3 regions of the Streptomyces asoensis genome follow, and region 1 is predicted to be linked to each of the others. Evidence: predicted binding sites of a transcription regulator. Region 1 holds the regulator's gene; each other region holds the start of a gene.
The links. Region 1 encodes HrcA, which represses chaperone genes, less so after heat shock. Its sites were predicted from a motif close to TTNGCACTCNGNNNNNCNGAGTGCNAA; they were not measured.
Positions count from the first base shown of each region.

Region 2: groL (chaperonin GroEL) is a predicted target of HrcA. The motif match lies at 1,777-1,803, and genes of this name have one in related genera.
Region 3: groES (co-chaperone GroES) is a predicted target of HrcA. The motif match lies at 2,135-2,161, and genes of this name have one in related genera.

Region 1 is NZ_CP049838.1:3,544,434-3,551,446, forward strand. It holds gene G9272_RS15850 (16S rRNA (uracil(1498)-N(3))-methyltransferase) at 1-679, opposite strand, end outside; gene G9272_RS15855 (nitronate monooxygenase) at 676-1,764, opposite strand; gene dnaJ (molecular chaperone DnaJ) at 1,967-3,103, opposite strand; gene hrcA (heat-inducible transcriptional repressor HrcA) at 3,104-4,120, opposite strand; gene G9272_RS15870 (MBL fold metallo-hydrolase) at 4,280-4,996, shown strand; gene G9272_RS15875 (DUF3097 domain-containing protein) at 5,039-5,842, shown strand; gene hemW (radical SAM family heme chaperone HemW) at 6,070-7,013, opposite strand, start outside.
Region 2 is NZ_CP049838.1:4,677,119-4,684,131, forward strand. It holds gene groL (chaperonin GroEL) at 1-1,615, opposite strand, end outside; gene G9272_RS20815 (cold-shock protein) at 1,950-2,156, opposite strand; gene G9272_RS20820 (ubiquitin-like small modifier protein 1) at 2,655-2,930, opposite strand; gene thrC (threonine synthase) at 2,927-4,243, opposite strand; SAM riboswitch class I at 4,262-4,427, opposite strand; gene G9272_RS20830 (glucosyl-3-phosphoglycerate synthase) at 4,598-5,542, shown strand; gene G9272_RS20835 (alpha,alpha-trehalose-phosphate synthase (UDP-forming)) at 5,660-7,013, shown strand, end outside.
Region 3 is NZ_CP049838.1:6,051,018-6,058,030, reverse strand. It holds gene groL (chaperonin GroEL) at 1-1,569, opposite strand, end outside; gene groES (co-chaperone GroES) at 1,681-1,989, opposite strand; gene G9272_RS27260 (polysaccharide deacetylase family protein) at 2,526-3,350, opposite strand; gene G9272_RS27255 (polysaccharide deacetylase family protein) at 3,347-4,336, opposite strand; gene G9272_RS27250 (THUMP-like domain-containing protein) at 4,477-5,673, shown strand; gene G9272_RS27245 (hypothetical protein) at 5,660-5,797, shown strand; gene G9272_RS27240 (RNA polymerase sigma factor) at 5,831-7,013, opposite strand, start outside.

The DNA of each region.
Region 1 (7,013 bases):
GGACGCTCCGCCCGAGCCGGTACGCCTTCGCGCCCGCCTCCGCGAAGAGCGCCAACTCGTCCGGCGAGACGCCCCCTTCGGGGCCCACGACGAGCACGATCTCGCCCGTGGTGGGCAGTGCGGCGGTGGCCAGGGGCTCGCTGCCGTAGTCACGGTCCTCGTGCAGGACGGCGGCGAAGTCCGCGCGGGCGAGAACCTCCGCCACCTGCCGGGACGTCGACGCGTCGGCGACCTCGGGGAAGCGGACCCGACGGGACTGCTTGCCGGCCTCACGGGCGGTGGCCCGCCACTTGGCGAGCGCCTTCGCGCCGCGCTCGCCCTTCCACTGGGTGATGCAGCGCGCGGCCGCCCACGGCACGATCGCGTCGACGCCGGTCTCGGTCATCGTCTCGACGGCCAGCTCGCCCCGGTCGCCCTTCGGCAGCGCCTGGACGACGGTGATCCGGGGCGCCTCGGCGGGCTCCTCGATCACCTCTCCCAGGCTCACCACCAGCCGGTCCTTGCCCTCGACGGCGACGACCTCGCCCCGCGCCCAGCGTCCGGCGCCGTCGGTGAGGACGACCTCCTCGCCGGTCCGCAGCCGCTTCACGGAGACGGCATGCCGGCCCTCGGGGCCGTCCAGCACGAACGCGCACCGGGAGGCCGGGAGTTCGTCGACGACGAAGACGGGCGCCGTCACGAGGCACCGCCCTCACGGGCCTGGAAATCCGACAACGCTGTCCGCGCCTCGGCGATTTCGGACACCAGGACCTCCACCAGCTGCCCGGCGGGCAGCTCGCGGGCCAGCCGGTGTCCCTGTCCCGCCCACAGCGCCATGCCCTGCGCGTCGCCCGCCTTGGCGGCCGCCTTGCGCAGCGGCGAGGTGAGGTGGTGGACCTCCGGGTAGGCGGCGGGCGCGTACGGGCCGTGCTCGCGCAGGAAGCGGTTGACCAGGCCGCGGGCCGGGCGGCCGGAGAAGGCACGGGTCAGCTCGGTGCGTACGAAGAGGGGGTTGGTCAGCGCCTGCTTGTGCACGGCGTGCGCGCCGGACTCGGGTGTGACGAGGAACGCGGTCCCCAGCTGGGCGGCGTCGGCACCGGCCGCGAGGGCCGCGGCGATCTGGCTGCCGCGCATGAGCCCGCCCGCGGCGACGATCGGCAGGTTCACGGACTCGCGGACCTGGGCGATCAGCGCGAGCAGCCCGATGCCGGAGCGGTCGTTCTCCGGGTTGTCCCTGTGGGTGCCCTGGTGGCCGCCGGCCTCCACACCCTGCACGATCACCGCGGCCGCGCCGGCCCGTTCCACCGCGCGGGCCTCCGCGGCGGTGGTCGCCGTGACCAGGGTGAACGTTCCCGCGCGCCGCAGGGAGTCCAGCACCTCGGCGCTCGGGATGCCGAAGTGGAACGAGACCACCGCCACCGGGTTGTCCAGCAGCACCGCGAGCTTGGCGTCGTAGCCGTCGTCGCGGCCGCTGTCCGGGTCGCCCAGCTCGGTCTCGTACCAGGCGGCCTCACCGGCCAGCTGGTGGGCGTAGACCTCGACGGCGCCCGTCTCCGCATACTCGGGCTGCGGCATGAAGAGGTTCACGCCGAAGGGGCGGGAGGTGAGGCTCCGCAGCTGCTTGATCTCCTGGTACAGGCCGTCGGCCGTCTTGTACCCGGCGGCCAGGAACCCGAGCCCGCCCGCCTCGCACACGGCGGCCACGAGCCGCGGGACGGAGACACCGCCCGCCATGGGGGCCTGCACGATCGGATACGGGAAGAGATCGGTCAGTGCGGAGGACATGACGGCATGTTGTCACGTCCTCCGAACAAGTCCGAATCGACCCTTCCCATGGGCACGTGCTGTCACCTGCCGACAGATCCAGCCCGTCCTGCGATCGAGGACGAGGCCCGTTCAGGGCCGATACGGGGGTCTGGGGGCGCAGCCCCCAGGGACGGGAAAGGGAAGGGGCGGCGGGGGCGAGAAGGCCCCCGCACACCCACCGTCACCGCCCGTTGAACGCGTCCTTCAGCCGGGAGAACAACCCCTGCTGCCCGGGCTGGAACTGCCCGGTGGGCCGCTCCTCACCCCGCAGCTTGGCCAGCTCGCGCAGCACCCGCTCCTGCTCGGGGTCGAGCTTGCTCGGCGTCTGCACCTCGACATGCACGATGAGGTCACCACGCCCCCCGCCCCGCAGATGCGTGACACCCCGGCCGTGCAACGGGATCGACTGGCCGGACTGGGTACCGGGCCGGATGTCGACCTCCTCCAGCCCGTCCAGCGTCTCCAGCGGCACCTTGGTGCCGAGCGCCGCCGCCGTCATCGGCAGCGTCACCGTGCAGTGCAGGTCGTCGCCGCGCCGCTGGAACTGCGCGTGCGGCAGCTCGTGGATCTCGACGTACAGGTCACCGGCGGGGCCGCCGCCGGGGCCGACCTCGCCCTCGCCCGCGAGCTGGATCCGGGTGCCGTTGTCGACACCGGCCGGGATCTTCACCGTCAGGGTGCGGCGCGAGCGCACGCGCCCGTCGCCCGCGCACTCCGGGCACGGGGTCGGCACGACGGTGCCGAAGCCCTGGCACTGCGGACACGGCCGCGAGGTCATGACCTGCCCGAGGAAGGACCGCGTCACCTGCGACACCTCGCCGCGGCCGCGGCACATGTCACACGTCTGCGCGCTGGTGCCGGGGGCCGCGCCCTCGCCACTGCACGTCGTGCAGACGATCGCCGTGTCGACCTGGAGGTCCTTGGTCGTGCCGAAGGCCGCCTCCTCGAGGTCGATCTCCAGCCGGATCATCGCGTCCTGGCCGCGCCGGGTGCGCGAGCGCGGACCGCGCTGCGACGCCGTACCGAAGAACGCGTCCATGATGTCCGAGAAGTTCCCGAAGCCGCCCGCGCCGAAGCCGCCCGCGCCTCCGCCGCCCGACTGCGACAGCGGGTCGCCGCCGAGGTCGTAGACCTGCTTCTTCTGCGGGTCCGACAACACCTCGTAGGCGGCGTTGATCTCCTTGAACCGTTCCTGGGTCTTCGGGTCCGGGTTGACGTCCGGGTGCAGCTCGCGCGCGAGCCGCCGGAAGGCCTTCTTGATCTCTTCCTGCGACGCATCACGGCGCACGCCGAGAACGGCGTAGTAGTCCGTGGCCACTTACGACTCCGCCAGGATCTGTCCGACGTACCGTGCCACCGCTCGTACCGCTCCCATCGTTCCCGGGTAATCCATGCGGGTCGGTCCGACCACGCCCAGCTTGGCGACTGCCTCGCCGCCCGAACCGTAGCCGACCGACACCACCGAAGTGGAGTTGAGTCCCTCATAGGCGTTCTCGTGACCGATGCGTACGGTCATGCCCGAATCCCCCGCCTCGCCAAGGAGCTTGAGGAGCACGACCTGCTCCTCCAGTGCCTCCAGGACGGGCCGGATGGTGAGGGGAAAGTCATGTCCGAAGCGGGTGAGATTGGCGGTACCGCCGATCATCAGCCGCTCCTCGTTCTCCTCGACGAGCGTCTCCAGCAGAGTGGAGAGCACCGTCGTGACCGTGCCGCGGTCCTCGGTCTCGAAAGCATCCGGCAGATCCTCCACCAGATGCGGCACGTCCGCGAACCGACGGCCCGCGACCCGGCTGTTGAGCCGCGCGCGTAGATCCGCCAGCGAGGCCTCCCCGAAGGGTGCCGGGCAGTCCACCATCCGCTGCTCGACCCGCCCGGTGTCCGTGATCAGCACGAGCATCAGGCGTGCGGGCGCGAGCGAGAGAAGCTCCACGTGCCGCACGGTCGAGCGGGTCAGCGAGGGGTACTGCACCACGGCGACCTGCCGGGTGAGCTGCGCGAGCAGCCGTACGGTCCTGGCCACGACGTCGTCGAGGTCGACGGCGCCGTCGAGGAAGTTCTGGATGGCCCGCCGCTCGGGACCGGTCATCGGCTTGACGCCGGCCAGCTTGTCGACGAACAGCCGGTAGCCCTTGTCCGTGGGGATCCGCCCCGCACTGGTGTGCGGCTGGGCGATGTACCCCTCGTCCTCCAGGGCGGCCATGTCGTTGCGGACCGTCGCCGGGGACACGCCGAGGCTGTGCCGCTCGGTGAGCGCCTTCGACCCCACGGGTTCCTCGGTGCCGACGTAGTCCTGGACGATGGCGCGCAGCACCTGGAGCCTGCGTTCACTCAGCATCGCGCGCACACCTCCAGCAGTCGTCCCCAGTCCCCTGGGCGCCTCGTCTGGCACTCTTCACATCCGAGTGCCAGCGTTCCCCGGCCCAGTGTACGGCTGTGGGGTACACCCGGGGCAAGGTCGGCCCCCGGCTCAGCGTCGTAGGGCTAGCGTCGCGGTATGACGGTGACTTGGGAAGAGCTCGGGTGGGAGCGGGTCGCGGCCGGGGTGGGACGCGTACGGCTGCCGGGCTGGGACTGCACGGCGGGGCTGGTCGTCGGGACGGGCGCGGTACTGATGATCGACGCGGGGTCGAGCCTGGCCGAGGGGGTGCGGCTGCGGACGTGGGCCGAGGAACTCACCGGCTCGCGTGTGACCCATCTCGCGCTCACCCACCCCCACTTCGACCATGTGTTCGGGGCGGCGGCGTTCGCGGGCGCGGAGGTCTTCGGGGCGGTGGGCGTGGACACCGTGCCGGCCGAGGAACTGCGGGCGGACGCGGTGCGCAACGGTCTCGACGGGACGGCGGCGACGGAGGCCGCGGACACGCTCGTCCGGCCCCGGCACCTCGTCTCCGGTGAGTGGACCCTCGACCTGGGCGGCGGCCGGCAGGTCCTGCTGGCGAACGTCGGCCCCGCTCACACCGCCCACGACCTGGCGGTCCTGGTCCCCGGCAGGCCCGAGACGGTGTTCTGCGGCGACCTCGTCGAGGAGTCCGGCGAGCCGCAGGCCGGCCCCGACGCCGTACCGTCCCACTGGCCCGCCGCCCTCGACCGCCTCCTCGAACTCGGCGGCGAGGACGCGCTGTACGTGCCCGGTCACGGGGCGGTGGTGGACGCGGCGTTCGTCCGGGCGCAACGGGACGCGCTGGCGGCCCGTTTCGGCGTGTCGCGCTGATCGTGTGTCCCTCGGCCCGGCGCTTCTCCTATCGTCATGCGAATGCGCCAGTACTCCGCCGACCTGACCCCTCCCTGGAAGCGGCCGAAACCGGTCCCCGAGGTCCCGGCGGAGGCCGGGCTGGTGGTGGAGGAGCCCGGCACCGGGTTCTGCGGGGCGGTGATCCGCTGCGAGGCGGGCACGGTGACCCTGGAGGACCGCTACGGCAAGCACCGCGTGTTCCCGCTGGAGCCGCGCGGCTTCCTGCTGGAGGGCAGGGTCGTGACCCTCGTACGGCCTGCGTCCGGCGGTCCCGTACGTCCCACCCGTACCGCCTCCGGTTCGGTCGCCGTCCCCGGGGCGCGCGCGCGTGTGGCCCGCGCCGGCCGCATCTACGTCGAGGGCCGGCACGACGCCGAGCTGGTCGAGAAGGTGTGGGGCGACGATCTGCGCGTCGAGGGCGTGGTCGTGGAGTACCTGGAGGGCGTGGACGGCCTGCCGGCGATCGTCGCCGAGTTCGCGCCGGGACCCGACGCGAAGCTGGGCGTCCTGGTGGACCACCTCGTCCCCGGCACGAAGGAGTGGCGCATCGCCCGGTCGGTCACGAGCGAGCACGCCCTGGTCGTCGGCCACCCGTACATCGACATCTGGGAGGCCGTGAAGCCGTCGTCCGTCGGGATCGAGGCCTGGCCCCGGGTACCGCACGGCCAGGACTGGAAGACGGGCGTGTGCCGGGCCCTGGGCTGGCCGGAGAACACCGGGGCGGTCTGGCAGGCGATCCTGAAGCGGGTGGGCTCCTACAAGGACCTCGAACCGGAGCTGCTGGGGCGGGTCGAGGAACTGATCGACTTCGTGACGACGCCCTGAGTCGCGAGGCTCGGGGGTCGGGGCTCGGGGCAGCCGGAGCAACCGGGGCTCGGGGGGCAGCCGGACCAGCCGGGGCTCGGGGGCAGCCGGGGCTCAGGGGCAGCCGGAGCAACCGGGGCTCGGGGGGCAGCCGGAGCAACCGGGGCTCGGGGGGCAGCCGGAGCAACCGGGGCTCGGGGGGCAGCCGGACCAGCCGGGGCTCGGGGGGCAGCCGGACCAGCCGGGGCTCAGTCCACCAGGTCCCGCACCACCGCGTCCGCCAGCAGCCGCCCGCGCAGGGTGAGCACGGCACGCCCCTCGTCGTAGGGGCCGCGGTCGAGCAGGCCGTCCGCCAGGGCCCGCCGCGACGCCGCGAGCCCCTCCGGTCGCAGCAGGTCCAGCGGTACGCCCTCCCGCAGCCGCAGCTCCAGCAGGATCCGCTCCACCCGGCGGTCCTCGGCCGGCAGCAGCTCGCGTCCGGCCCCCGGCGACCGTCCGGCCGCCAGCGCCGCCGCGTACGCCCCGGGGTGCTTCACGTTCCACCAGCGGACGCCGCCCACGTGCGAGTGCGCTCCCGGGCCCGCGCCCCACCAGTCGGCGCCACGCCAGTACAGCTCGTTGTGCAGGCAGCGGGCCGCCTCGGAGGTGGCCCAGTTGGACACCTCGTACCACTCGTAGCCCGCCGCGGCGAGCGTCTCCTCGGCGATCAGGTACCGGTCGGCGTGGACGTCGTCGTCGGTCATCGGGACCTCGCCCCGGCGGATCCGGCGGGCGAGCTGGGTGCCCTCCTCGACGATCAGGGCGTACGCCGAGACGTGATCGGGGCCGGCGCCCAGGGCCGCGTCCAGCGAGGCCCGCCAGTCTTCGTCCGACTCGCCCGGGGTGCCGTAGATCAGGTCCAGGTTGACGTGGTCGAAGCCCGCCGCCCGGGCCTCCGCCACGCAGCGCTCGGGCCGGCCGGGGGTGTGCGTGCGGTCGAGCACCTTCAGCACGTGCTGCCTGGCGCTCTGCATGCCGAAGGAGATCCGGTTGAAGCCGCCCTCGCGGAGGGTGGTCAGGTAGGCGGGGTCGACGGACTCCGGGTTCGCCTCGGTCGTCACCTCCGCGTCCGCCGCCAGCCCGAACTCGTCACGGATCGCGCCCAGCATCCGTACCAGGTCGGAGGCGGCCAGCAGGGTCGGCGTGCCGCCGC
Region 2 (7,013 bases), 1.1 Mb from region 1:
CCATGTCACCGCCCGGCATGCCGCCGCCGGCCGGCGCGGACGCCTTCTCCGGCTTGTCGGCGATGACGGCCTCGGTGGTGAGGAACAGCGCGGCGATGGAGGCGGCGTTCTGAAGAGCAGAGCGCGTGACCTTCGCCGGGTCGATGATGCCTTCGGCGATCATGTCGACGTACTCGCCGGTCGCGGCGTTCAGGCCGTGACCGATGGGCAGGTTGCGGACCTTCTCGACGACGACTCCACCCTCGAGACCACCGTTGACGGCGATCTGCTTGAGCGGGGCCTCGAGCGCGATGCGCACGGCGTTGGCGCCGGTCGCCTCGTCACCCTCGAGCTCCAGCTTCTCGAAGACGGCGGAAGCCTGGATGAGCGCAACGCCACCACCGGCGACGATGCCCTCCTCGACGGCGGCCTTCGCGTTGCGGACGGCGTCCTCGATGCGGTGCTTGCGCTCCTTGAGCTCCACCTCGGTGGCGGCACCGGCCTTGATGACCGCGACACCGCCGGCGAGCTTCGCCAGGCGCTCCTGAAGCTTCTCGCGGTCGTAGTCCGAGTCGCTGTTCTCGATCTCGGCGCGGATCTGGTTGACCCGACCGGCGACCTGGTCCGAGGAGCCGGCACCGTCGACGATGGTGGTCTCGTCCTTGGTGATGACGACCTTGCGGGCCTTGCCGAGCAGGTCGATGGAGGTGTTCTCGAGCTTGAGACCGACCTCCTCGGAGATGACCTCGCCACCGGTGAGGATGGCGATGTCGTTCAGCATCGCCTTGCGGCGGTCACCGAAGCCCGGGGCCTTGACCGCGACGGACTTGAAGGTCCCGCGGATCTTGTTGACGACCAGCGTCGACAGAGCCTCGCCCTCGACGTCCTCGGCGATGATCAGCAGCGGCTTGCCGCCCTGCATGACCTTCTCGAGGAGCGGGAGCAGGTCCTTGACGTTGGCGATCTTGGAGTTCGCGATCAGGATGTACGGGTCGTCGAGGACGGCCTCCATACGCTCCATGTCGGTGGCGAAGTACGCCGAGATGTAGCCCTTGTCGAAGCGCATACCCTCGGTGAGCTCCAGCTCCAGACCGAAGGTCTGGGACTCCTCGACGGTGATGACGCCTTCCTTGCCGACCTTGTCCATCGCCTCGGCGATGAGCTCGCCGATCTGGGTGTCGGCGGCGGAGATGGAGGCCGTGGAAGCGATCTGCTCCTTGGTCTCGACATCCTTGGCCTGCTCGAGCAGGGCACCGGAGACGGCCTCGACGGCCTTCTCGATACCGCGCTTGAGGGCCATCGGGTTGGCGCCGGCGGCTACGTTGCGCAGGCCTTCCTTGACCAGGGCCTGGGCGAGGACGGTCGCGGTGGTCGTACCGTCACCGGCGACGTCGTCCGTCTTCTTGGCGACTTCCTTGACCAGCTCGGCGCCGATCTTCTCGTACGGGTCCTCGAGCTCGATCTCCTTGGCGATGGAAACACCATCGTTGGTGATCGTGGGTGCGCCCCACTTCTTCTCGAGGACGACGTTGCGGCCCTTGGGGCCGAGCGTCACCTTCACGGCGTCCGCGAGCTGGTTCATGCCGCGCTCGAGGCCGCGCCGTGCCTCCTCGTCGAACGCGATGATCTTGGCCATGTGAAGTGGTCCTCCCGGACTGGGGTGGATTGCTCCGGACCGCGCTGGCGCCCGCGACGGACGGCTCGCCGGCCTCGTGGTTCCTTGCCCCACCTGGCCTGCGGGCCTCACCGACCCGGTCCTCGTTGTCACTCTCACCTTCAGAGTGCTAACGCCAATGATTAGCACTCGACCCAGGAGAGTGCAAGCGCCTCCACCGGACCCGTGCCCTTCCGGACACCTCTCAGGGACGTCTCGCCGACGCCCCCGGACAGGCCGAAGGGCTCGCACCCCGTGGGGGTGCGAGCCCTTCGACAGATGTACAGAAGAACGACGCTTTCAGTCGGCGCGCGCTTCAGCCGGTCGCGAGACGGACCATGTCCGCCTGCGGCCCCTTCTGACCCTGCGAGATCTCGAAATCGACCCGCTGACCCTCTTCCAGGGTGCGGTAGCCGTCCATCTGAATCGCGCTGTAGTGGACGAAAACATCCGCACCACCGTCGACCGCGATGAAGCCGTACCCCTTCTCCGCGTTGAACCATTTGACGGTGCCCTGAGCCATGCCTAACTCCCCTATTACTGGCCCTTGCACAGATCCGCACTTCGCGAATCCGGGTCAGACCTCACCCCCCGGTTGGCTTGGGGGCGTGCGCCGGAACGCGTCGACCGCGGCTGAATGTATCTGTCCAACTGCCGTCTGCAACAGGTCAGTCGGACGAGAATTCCGGACGCATGGGATCCGGAATGTGGCGAGAATTCGCCCGAATTGAGGGCAAGTCGGGCCCCACAAAGGCCACAAAAGCCACGAAAGCGGCGCGCACTTTGGCCACTTCTTATCGGGCCAGGGGCAGAAATCAAAGGCTCCGGATCCGGTGATCCGGACCGGGTTCCCCAACTGTACCGCGCTCAACCACACTGAATTGCCCCCTCCGCTTCTATCGCGGAGAGGGCAATTCGATGAACACTCGGTAATCACTGTTACCGACGGTTACTACCGATGGGTACTGAACGACGGTCAGTCATCGCTCCCACCACCGTCCAGCGACCGTCCAGCGACCGTTCAGCCGCCGGCGACGGCCGGGATGATCGAGACGCCGGCGCCGTCCGGGGTCGCCGTCTCCAGACCCTGCTCGAAGCGGACGTCGTCGTCGTTCACGTACACGTTGACGAACCGGCGCAGCTTGCCCTGGTCGTCCAGGACCCGGGCGGCGATGCCCGTGTGGTTCTTCTCCAGGTCGGCGATGACCTCACCGAGGGTCGCCCCCTCGGCCTTCACCTCGGCCTGGCCGCCGGTGTAGGTGCGCAGGATGGTGGGGATACGGACGTTGACGCTCATGACGCGAGGCCAGCCTCTCGGAAGGAGTCGAGGTTCGGGCGGATGGTCGCGGTCAGCCCGGTGCCGGCCACCGCGTCCAGGGTCTTCAGTCCGTCGCCCGTGTTGAGGACGACGGTCGTCTTGGTCGGGTCGAGCAGACCGTTCTCGATCAGCTTGCGCGTCACACCCACCGTCACACCACCGGCGGTCTCCGCGAAGATGCCCTCGGTCCGCGCCAGCAGCTTGATCGCGTCGACGACCTGCTCGTCGTTCACGTCCTCCACCGCGCCGCCGGTGCGCCGCGCGATGTCGAGGACGTACGGACCGTCCGCCGGGTTGCCGATGGCCAGCGACTTGGCGATGGTGTTCGGCTTCTGGGGGCGGACCACGTCGTGCCCGGCCTTGTAGGCCACGGACACCGGGGAGCAGCCCTCGGCCTGCGCGCCGAAGATCTTGTACGGCTTGTCCTCGACCAGCCCGAGCTTGATCAGCTCCTGGAGACCCTTGTCGATCTTCGTCAGCTGGGAGCCGGAGGCGATCGGCACGACCAGCTGGTCCGGCAGCCGCCAGCCGAGCTGCTCGCAGATCTCGTACGCCAGCGTCTTGGAGCCCTCGGCGTAGTACGGCCGCAGGTTGACGTTGACGAAGCCCCAGCCCTCGCCCGCCGAGTCGCCGATGAGCTCGGAGCAGAAGCGGTTGACGTCGTCGTAGTTGCCCTCGATACCGACGAGCTCGCCGCCGTAGATCGCGGCCATGACGACCTTGCCCTGCTCCAGGTCGTGCGGGATGAACACGCAGGACCGGAAGCCCGCCCGGGCGGCGGCGGCGCCGACGGCACCGGCCAGGTTGCCCGTGGAGGAGCAGGAGAGAGTGGTGAAGCCGAACGCGCGGGCGGCCTCGATGGCCTGGGCGACGACCCGGTCCTTGAAGGAGTGCGTCGGGTTGCCGGAGTCGTCCTTGACGAAGAGCTTGCCGGCGTCGACGCCCAGTTCACGGGCGAGGTTGTCGGCCTGGACGAGCTTGGTCCAACCGGGGTTGATGTTGGGCTTGTCGGCCACGTCCGCGGGGACGGGCAGCAGCGGCGCGTAGCGCCAGATGTTCGCGGGGCCCGCCTCGATGCGCTTGCGGAGCTCCTCGGTGTCGTAGGAGGAGAAGTCGTAGGCGATCTCGAGCGGGCCGAAACACTCCTCGCAGGCGAAGACCGGGCCGAGGGGCACACGGTGGCCGCACTCGCGGCAGGTCAACGCCGCGGCCGGACCGAGATCGACAGCAGAGGACGTCGTAGAGTCGGTGGTGCTTGCATCAGTGGTGCTTGCAACAGTCTGCGCAGCCATGTGAGGCGAGGCCCTTTCTCCTCATCTTCCTCACGACGCATCTCGCCGTGAGACGGATTTGGCACCTTCCCGAGCCGGGAGCCTCGCGGAGCGATCACCACATGGATCAGTGATCGTTACGAGACCGGCTGGAGGGTTGCCGGGGCTTCATCGGGCCGTATCCCTCTGCCCCTCTGGATGAGCGGTATGAAGTTGTGAACGGGGGGAGACCTCGGACATGCGATGGTCATCCGCGTTGTTCAAGACTGTAACCGAAGGCCAGGACAGTTGAGATAGTCGTCCGAACCGCGAGATGGATCACACGGTCACCTCCTGTGCACCCGGTGTGATCACGACAGTGAGGAGCCGCAGACTGTGCTTCAAGAAACTGAGCGCTGGCTGGCCACCCGCTCCTGGTCCGCGACCGATCGTCCGCTCCACCGGATCCTGGCCGCGAAGCGCGCCACGAACCAGTCGGTGTCCGTCGTCCTGCCCGCGCTGAACGAGGAGGAGACGGTCGGTGACATCGTCGCGATCATCCGTCACGACCTCATGCACCAGGTCCCGCTCGTCGACGAGATCGTGGTCGTCGACTCGGGATCGACCGACCGCACGTCCGAGGTGGCCGCGGCGGCCGGCGCGCGGGTCGTCCACCGGGACGACATCCTGCCGCGGATACCGGCCGTGCCCGGCAAGGGCGAGGTCCTGTGGCGCTCCCTGCTGGTCACCACCGGGGACATCGTCTGTTTCATCGACGCCGATCTGAGGGAGTTCTCCTCCGACTTCGTCTCGGGGATCGTCGGCCCACTGCTCACCGACCCCGGGGTGGATCTGGTCAAGGGCATGTACGACCGTCCGCTGGGCGGCGCGGCCGGCCAGGGCGGAAGGGTCACCGAGCTCATGGCCCGTCCGCTGCTCAACATGCACTGGCCGCAGCTGGCCGGGTTCGTGCAACCGCTCGGCGGCGAGTACGCGGCCCGACGCAGTCTGCTGGAGCAGCTGCCGTTCCCCGTCGGCTACGGCGTGGAGCTGGGCATGCTGGTCGACGCCCTGCACCTGGTGGGCCTGGACGCCCTCGCCCAGGTCGACATCGGCGTGCGCAAGCACCGTCATCAGGACGGGCAGGCGCTGGGCCGGATGGCGGCGGCCATCTACCGCACCGCCCAGCTCCGGCTGGCCCGCGGGCACCTGATCCGCCCGTCCCTCACCCAGTTCGAACGGAGCACGGACGGCTTCGAGCCGCGCACCTACTCCGTGGACACCGAGGAACGGCCGCCCATGGCGGAGATCGCGGAGTACGCGACCCGCAAGGTCGCGTGACCGTCGGACGGGCCGTATACGGCATGTCGCCGACAGCGGCGACACGGCCGGATACGGCCCGTCCACACAGCGCGACCGTACGTTTGAGCGTTTCCCGACCGGGCTAGGTTGAGGCGTATGGCTTCCACGCACGACACTCCCGCTCGGGCCGCCGAGGTGCTGGTCGCGTCCAACCGCGGCCCGGTCTCCTACGAGGTGCGCGAGGACGGCACGCTGCACGCGAAACGCGGCGGCGGCGGGCTGGTCTCCGGCCTGTCGGCCATCGGGCCCGACACGGGTGCCCTCTGGGTGTGCTCGGCGCTCTCCGACGGCGACCGGGAGGCGGTCCGGCGCGGGGTCGGCGAGGAGGGCGTGCGCATGCTGGCCGTCCCGGCCGACGTGCACGAGGACGCCTACAACGGCATCGCCAACTCCGTGCTGTGGTTCGTCCACCACCTGCTCTACCAGACGCCGCTGGAGCCCACCTTCGACGCGGAGTTCCGCCGTCAGTGGGCGTCGTACGAGACCTACAACCGGGCGTTCGCGGAGGCGCTGGCCCAGGAGGCGGCGGACGGCGCGGCCGTCCTCGTGCAGGACTACCACCTGTGTCTGGTGCCGGGGATGCTGCGTGAGCTGCGCCCGGACCTGCGCATCGGACACTTCTCGCACACGCCGTGGGCGCCGGTGGACTACTTCGCGCTGCTGCCGGGGGACGTGCGCGAGCGGTTGCTGCACGGGATGCTCGGCGCGGACCGCCTGGGCTTCCTCACCCGGCGCTGGGCGGACGCGTTCACCGCGTGCTGTACGGAGTTCGCCGGCGGGCCGGGCAAGACGCAGATCGGCGTGCACGGTCTCGGTGCGGACGCCGAGTTCCTGCGCGAGCGCTCGCACCGGCCGGACGTCGACGAGCGCATGGCGGCTCTCCGGGCGGAGATCGGCGAGGGCCGCAAGGCGATCGTCCGGGTCGACCGCACCGAGCTGTCCAAGAACATCGTGCGCGGGCTCCTGGCCTACCGGCAGCTGCTCGACGACCACCCGGAGTGGCGCGAGCGGGTCGTCCACGTGGCCTTCGCCTACCCCTCCCGCCAGGACCTCGCCGTCTACCGCGACTACATGGCCGAGGTGCAGCGCCTGGCCGAGGAGATCAACGCCCGGTACGGCACGCCCGGCTGGACCCCGGTCCTGCTGAACCTCAAGGACGACTTCGCCCGCTCCCTCGCCGCCTACCGGCTGGCCGACGTCGCCCTGGTGAACCCGATCCGCGACGGCATGAACCTGGTCGCCAAGGAGATCCCGGTCGTCTCCGACGAGGGCTGCGCGCTGGTCCTGTCCCGGGAGGCGGGGGCCTACTGGGAGCTGCGCGAGGACGCGATCACGGTGAACCCGTACGACGTCCTGGAGACCGCCCGCGCCCTGTACGAGGGGCTGACCATGAAGGCGGAGGAGCGGGCCGAGCGCACGAAGCGGCTGTCCGCGGCGGCGACCGCGCTGC
Region 3 (7,013 bases), 2.5 Mb from region 1:
CTCGACGACGAGGGTCTCGGTCGTCAGGAGGAGGGAGGCGATGGAGGCGGCGTTCTCCAGGGCGGAGCGGGTGACCTTGACCGGGTCGATGACGCCGGCCTTGACCAGGTCGCCGTACTCGCCGGTCGCGGCGTTGAAGCCCTGGCCCTTGTCGAGCTCGGCGACCTTGGAGGTGATGACGTAACCCTCGAGGCCCGCGTTCTCGGCGATCCAGCGCAGCGGCTCGACTACGGCGCGGCGGACGACGGCGACACCGGTCGCCTCGTCGCCGGTCTTGCCGAGGCCACCCTCCAGCACCTTGGCGGCGTGGACGAGCGCGGAGCCACCACCGGAGACGATGCCCTCCTCGACCGCGGCGCGGGTCGCGGAGATGGCGTCCTCCAGACGGTGCTTCTTCTCCTTCAGCTCCACCTCGGTGGCGGCGCCGACCTTGATCACGCACACGCCGCCGGCCAGCTTCGCGAGGCGCTCCTGGAGCTTCTCGCGGTCCCAGTCGGAGTCGGTGTTCTCGATCTCGGCCTTGATCTGGCCGACCCGGCCCTGGACCTCGGCGGAGTCGCCGGCACCGTCGACGACCGTGGTGTCGTCCTTGGTGACGGTGACGCGGCGGGCGGAGCCGAGCACGTCGATGCCGACCTGGTCGAGCTTGAGGCCGACCTCTTCGGAGATGACGGTGGCGCCGGTGAGGACCGCCAGGTCCTGGAGCATCGCCTTGCGACGGTCACCGAAGCCGGGGGCCTTCACGGCCACCGCGTTGAAGGTGCCGCGGATCTTGTTCACGACCAGGGTCGACAGGGCCTCGCCCTCGAGGTCCTCGGCGATGATCAGCAGCGGGCGGGAGGAGTTGGTCTGGATGACCTTCTCCAGCAGCGGCAGCAGGTCGGCGATCGAGGAGATCTTGCCCTGGTTGATGAGGATGTAGGGGTCCTCGAGGACGGCCTCCATGCGCTCCTGGTCCGTCACGAAGTACGGCGACAGGTAGCCCTTGTCGAAGGCCATGCCCTCGGTGAAGTCCAGCTCCAGACCGAAGGTGTTGGACTCCTCGACGGTGATGACACCGTCCTTGCCGACCTTGTCCATCGCCTCGGCGATGAGCTCGCCGACCTGCTGGTCCTGGGCGGACAGCGCGGCGACGGCGGCGATGTCGGCCTTGTCGTCGATCGGGCGGGCGGTCGCGAGGAGCTCCTCGGACACGGCCTTGACGGCGGCGTCGATGCCCTTCTTCAGGGCGGCCGGGGAGGCACCCGCGGCAACGTTCTTCAGACCCTCGCGCACCAGCGCCTGGGCGAGCACGGTGGCGGTGGTCGTACCGTCACCCGCGATGTCGTTGGTCTTGGTCGCCACCTCCTTCACCAGCTGCGCACCGAGGTTCTCGTACGGGTCGTCGAGCTCGACCTCGCGGGCGATCGTGACACCGTCGTTGGTGATGGTGGGGGCGCCGAACTTCTTGTCGATGACGACGTTGCGGCCCTTGGGGCCGATCGTCACCTTGACCGTGTCGGCAAGCTTGTTGACGCCGCGCTCGAGGGCGCGACGGGCGTCCTCGTCGAACTTCAGGATCTTCGCCATGGGAGCGGTTCAGCCCTCTCGGAAAGCGTGGGAGAAACGAACTGCGCCCCCAGCACCCGGCTTCACAAAGTCGCGGGGCCAGGAGCGCAGTTCACTGCAAAACTGGGTGAATTACTTCTCGATGATCGCGAGCACGTCGCGAGCCGAGAGGACGAGGTACTCCTCGCCGTTGTACTTCACCTCGGTGCCGCCGTACTTGCTGTACAGGACTACGTCGCCGACCTTGACGTCGAGCGGCAGGCGCTCGCCGTTCTCGAAGCGACCCGGGCCCACCGCGAGGACTGCGCCCTCCTGGGGCTTCTCCTTCGCGGTGTCCGGGATGACCAGGCCAGAGGCGGTGGTCTGCTCGGCGTCGAGCGGCTGGACCACAATGCGGTCCTCGAGCGGCTTGATGGCAACCTTGGAGCTGGTGGTCGTCACGATCCGACCTCCCCCTTCGGAGATCTCACGGGGCTAACTGTCTGAGGTGGCGACCAGGTGGATCCGTCGTCGCGGGTGCCGGACCTGCCCGTCGCGTGTTGGCACTCTCCAGGGGGGAGTGCCAGAACCGAGACTATGACTGTGATTAGCACTCGGTCAAGCGGAGTGCCAATGCCTGCGGCGCGTCGGCCGGTTTTCAGTGGGCGTGAGTGGCCTTGGTCGCCCGGTGTCGGTGTGGACGTCACCGGGGGGCTGCCGCCCCCCCGGGCCCCCGCTTCGGCCCTGGACGGGCCTCGTCCTCAATCGCCGGACGGGCTGAAAGACAGACACCCGGTCGGCCCTGAGAGGCCGCCCCCCCGGCCGGACCGAAAGGCAGACGCCCGCCGGCCGGACCGAAAGGCAGGCCAGGCCGACCGGACCGAAAGGCAGACGCCCGCCGGCCGGACCGAAAGGCAGGCCAGGCCGACCGGACCGAAAGACAGACCACGGCCGGATGGGCCGAAAGGCGGCCACCTGCCCGGGGCCGGGAAGAACTCTCAGACGTAGTCCTCCAACCGGCCCACCGTCAGGCCCTGCTCCTGTACTCGCCGGAGCAGTCGCGTCGTGCGTTCCCGCAGGCCCGGGCCCGTCGACTCGTCCGGGGCCACGGCGATGATGTCGCCGGGGTGGAGACGGTGGGGGCCGTGGGTGTAGGTGAGGTCGGTGGGGCCCATCGAGGCGCGCCAGAGGACGATGGCCGCGATGCCGCAGTCGGCGGCGGCGCGTCGGGTGGTGGTGTCGTAGGTGCCGTAGGGCGGCCGGAAGAGGCGGGGGCGCAGGCCGAAGCGGGAGCGGAGCTTGTCCTGCTGGCCGCAGATCTCGGCGCGCTGGCCGGCGTAGGGCAGGCCGCGCAGGGCCGGATGGTCCAGGGTGTGGTTCTGGATGTTCGCGCCGACGGACCGGAGACGGGCGAAGTGGGCGTAGCCCGGGCCCACCACGCTGTCCGTGAGGAACATGCTCACCGGGAGGCGCAGTTCGCGGACCATGTCGACGAAACGGGGGTCGCGTTCGGCGCCGTCGTCGTAGGTGAGGAAGACGACCCCGTCGGTGGTCGGGACGTGGTCGACGACCGGCGGGAAGGCCGCTCCCGGACTGCCCGCCAGGGAGCGGGCGGGGTGGCGCGGCGCGGGGGCAAGGGGGGCCGTCAGGCCCCAGCGGCGGTACGCGTCCTGCCCGGCCGGGCCGTGCGGGCGGACCCGGGCGGCGGCCTTCTTGCCGAGCCGTTCGATCGGGTCGACGGACTGGGCGCAGCCCGCCAGGGTCGCCAGTGTCGTGAGGGTCGTCAGGATCAGCAGTACGGCCGGCAGCCCCCGTGTCCTCACAGGTAGTCCTCCAGTCGTGCCACCGCGTACCCCTTCGCCGTGACCTTGTTCAGGAACCGGCGGACCATGTCGGGCATCGTGCCCTTCCAGTCGCCCCGGCCGCGGAAGTGGCTCAGGACGATGTCGCCGGGGTGGAGGTCCTGGTCCCACTCGCGGTACTCCCAGTGATCGACGAAGACCTCCTCGGCCCAGAGCGGGGCGTAGCGCACGCCGCAGGTCTTCGCGGCGCGCAGGGTGTCCTGGTCGTAGTTGCCGAAAGGTGGCCGGAAGAGGGTGGGGCGCCTGCCGTAGCGCTTCTCGATCACGTCCTGCATGCCACAGATCTCGCGCTGCTGGCGGGCGTAGGAGAGGGCGGGCAGGTAGGGGTGGTGCAGGGTGTGGTTGTTCAGTCCCACGCCCCGGTCCTGCATCTTCTTGAAGTAGCCGTAGTCGTCCTTGACCAGGTAGTCGCTGAGGAAGGCGGTGTACGGGATCTTCAGCTCGCTCATCATGCGCAGGAACGCCGGGTCCTTCTCGGAGCCGTCGTCGATGGTGAGGAAGACGACCCGGTCCTTCGTCGGGATCGCGGTGAAGACCGGCGGGAGGCCCAGTTCCTTGTGATCGCCGACCTCGAAGCCCTTGCGGGTGGTGATCTCCGGCTTGTTCACGGGCGGCGCCGGGGGTGTCAACGGGACCTTCTTCAGGCCCCAGCGCTTCGCCGCGGCGACCCGGGCCTGGTGCGCGGCGCGGAGCCTCGCGGCGTACGAGTGCAGGGCGCGGGCGGGCGCCGCCCCGGGGGGCGGCCCCGCCTTCTCGGGCTGCTGGCCCGGCGCGGGGCGGGCCGGGCGGCCGGCGCCCTCGCCGCCTCCCGCGCAGCCCGAGGCGATGGTGGCCAGCGCGAGGACGGCGATCAGGCTCCGGACGCCCGCCCGCCCGCGCGCGGGCCCGCGCCGACGCGGCACTCGAGAACAGCCGCGCTTCTCATCATTTTGTACGACAGGTCCCATGGCGCCGGATCCTCGCAGTCACCGCCCCGGAACCCCCTCCGACACCGCCGCCGGAGACACACCATCCACCGACTGGCCCAAAGGGACCGCCGCCGGTGGGCGGTGACCTGTGCGGCGGGCGGCTGGTCGACAATGAGGTGGTGAACGACCTCGCTCCCCTCCTCACCGCCGAGGGCCGTGCCCTCCTCGACCTGGTGCGTGGCACCGCTCCCGCCGACGAGCTCGCCGTCGCCACCCGGCTGCGCCGCGAGCACCCCGCCGAGCTGGTGTCCGCGGCGCTCGGCCAGGCCCGGCTGCGGCAGCGGGCGGCGGCGAAGTTCGGGGCCGAGGACGCGGAGCGGATGTTCTTCACGCCGAACGGGGTCGAGCAGTCGACGCGGGCGAGTGTCGCCGGGCACCGGGCCGAGCGGATGAAGGCGCTCGGCGTGACGTCGGTCGCCGACCTGTGCTGCGGGATCGGCGGCGACGCGATCGCGCTCGCCCGGGCCGGGATCCGGGTGCTGGCCGTGGACCGGGACCCGGTCACGGCGGAGGTGGCGCGTGCGAACGCCGACGCGCTGGGACTGAGCGGGCTGATCGAGGTGCGGGAGGCGGACGTCACCGAGGTGGACACCGCCGGCTACGACGCCGTCTTCGTCGATCCGGCGCGCAGGGGAGGACGCGGGCGCATCTTCGATCCCGAGGCGTACTCGCCTCCCCTGTCGTGGGCGGTCGGCGCCGCCCTCGCCGCCCCGCGCGCCGCCCTGAAGATCGCACCCGGCGTCCCGCACGAGGCGATCCCGGCCGAGGCCGAGGCCGAGTGGATCTCGGACGGCGGGGACGTGAAGGAGGCGGTGCTGTGGTTCGGCACCGAGCCGGGAGCCGTGCGGGCCACCCTGCTCCCGGGGCCGCGGACCCTGTTCGGCGCCGGGCTGCCCGACCCGGACGTCCGGCCGGTCGGGCGGTATCTGTACGAACCCGACGGCGCCGTCATCCGGGCCCATCTGGTCGCCGACGTGGCCCGGGAGCTCGACGGCGGGCTGATCGACGAGACCATCGCCTACATCACCGCCGACGCCCTGCGCCCCACCCCGTACGCCACCGCCTACGAGATCACCGACCGGCTCCCCTTCAACGTGAAGAAGTTGAAGGCGCTGCTGCGGGAGCGGGGGGTCGGGATCCTGACCGTGAAGAAGCGGGGGTCGGCGGTGGAGCCGGAGGAACTGCGGAAGAAGGTGCTTCCCAAGGGTCAGGGGCCGAACTCGGCGACCGTGTTCCTGACGCGGGTGGCGGGGGCGCCGACAATGCTCGTCGGCGCCCCCGCCGGGCCGTCCGTCACTGCCGGTGGAGCGTCTTGAGCGGTGCCGGGTTCGGCCGGGCACCGACCGGGCCGGGACGCTGCACGGCGGTGTGCCGCCGGCCAGGAAGACGTACTTGGGTGCGGAGGTGATGCTCTTCTTCACCATCACCGAGGTCGCGTAGCGGTCCGCGCCGGTCAGCCGGGTCTCGCGTGCCTCAGCTCGGTCGGCACTCGTCGGCCCGTGCCCGCAGCAGCTCCCGTTCCCGCTCGTTGCCCGTCAGCTCCGCCGCCCGTTCGAACTCGGCCCTCGCCTCCGCCGTCCGGCCCAGCCGCAGCAGCAGGTCGCCGCGGACGCTGGGGAGGAGGTGGTAGTCGCGCAGGGTCGGTTCGGCGACGAGGCGATCGACGATCTCCAGCGCAGGCCCCGGGCCGTCCGCCATCGACACGGCGACCGCACGGTTCAGTTCCACGACCGGGGAGGGCGCCCGGGCGGCCAGCAGTCCGTACAGGGTGGCGATGGCCGTCCAGTCGGTGTCCTCGTAGGAGCGGGCGTGCGCGTGGCAGGCGGCCACGGCGGCCTGGAGGGCGTACGGGCCGGGAGCGCCCACGGCTGCGGCGCCGGCCCGGTCGAGGGCGGCGATGCCACGGGCGACGAGCATGCGGTTCCAACGGCGCCGGTCCTGGTCCTTGAGGAGGACGGGCCTGCCGTCGGGGGCGGTACGGGCGGCCGTGCGGGACGCCTGGAACTCCAACAGCGAGACCAGGCCGTGGACCTCGGGCTCCTTCGGCATCAGCGCGGCCAGCTGTCGGGCCAGCCGCAGCGCGTCCTCGCACAGTGCCGGGCGCAGCCAGTCGTCGCCCGCGGTGGCCGCGTACCCCTCGTTGAAGATGAGGTAGATGACGTCGAGGACCGAGCCGAGCCGGGCCTCGCGGTCGGGTCCGTACGGCACCTCGAAGGCGATGTTCCTGGTGGCCAGGGTCCTCTTGGCGCGGACGATGCGCTGGGCGACGGTCGGTTCGGGGACCAGGAAGGCGCGGGCGATCTCGGGTGTGCTCAGGCCGCCGAGCAGGCGCAGGGTGAGGGCGATGCGGGCCTCGGCGGACAGCACCGGGTGGCAGGCGGTGAAGACGAGCCGGAGCAGGTCGTCGTCGATGGCGTCGGGGTCGGCGGGCTCCTCCGGCGGGGTCGCCGGGTCCAGGCTGCGGCCGATCTCCTGGAGCTTGCGGGCGTAGTTCTCCCGGCGACGGACCAGGTCGACGGCGCGGTGCCGGGCGGTGGCCGTCAGCCAGGCGCCGGGGTTGTCCGGCACCCCGTCGCGCGGCCACTGCTCCAGTGCGGCGACCAGCGCGTCCTGCGCCAGCTCCTCCGCGATGCCGACGTCCCGGACGACACGGGCG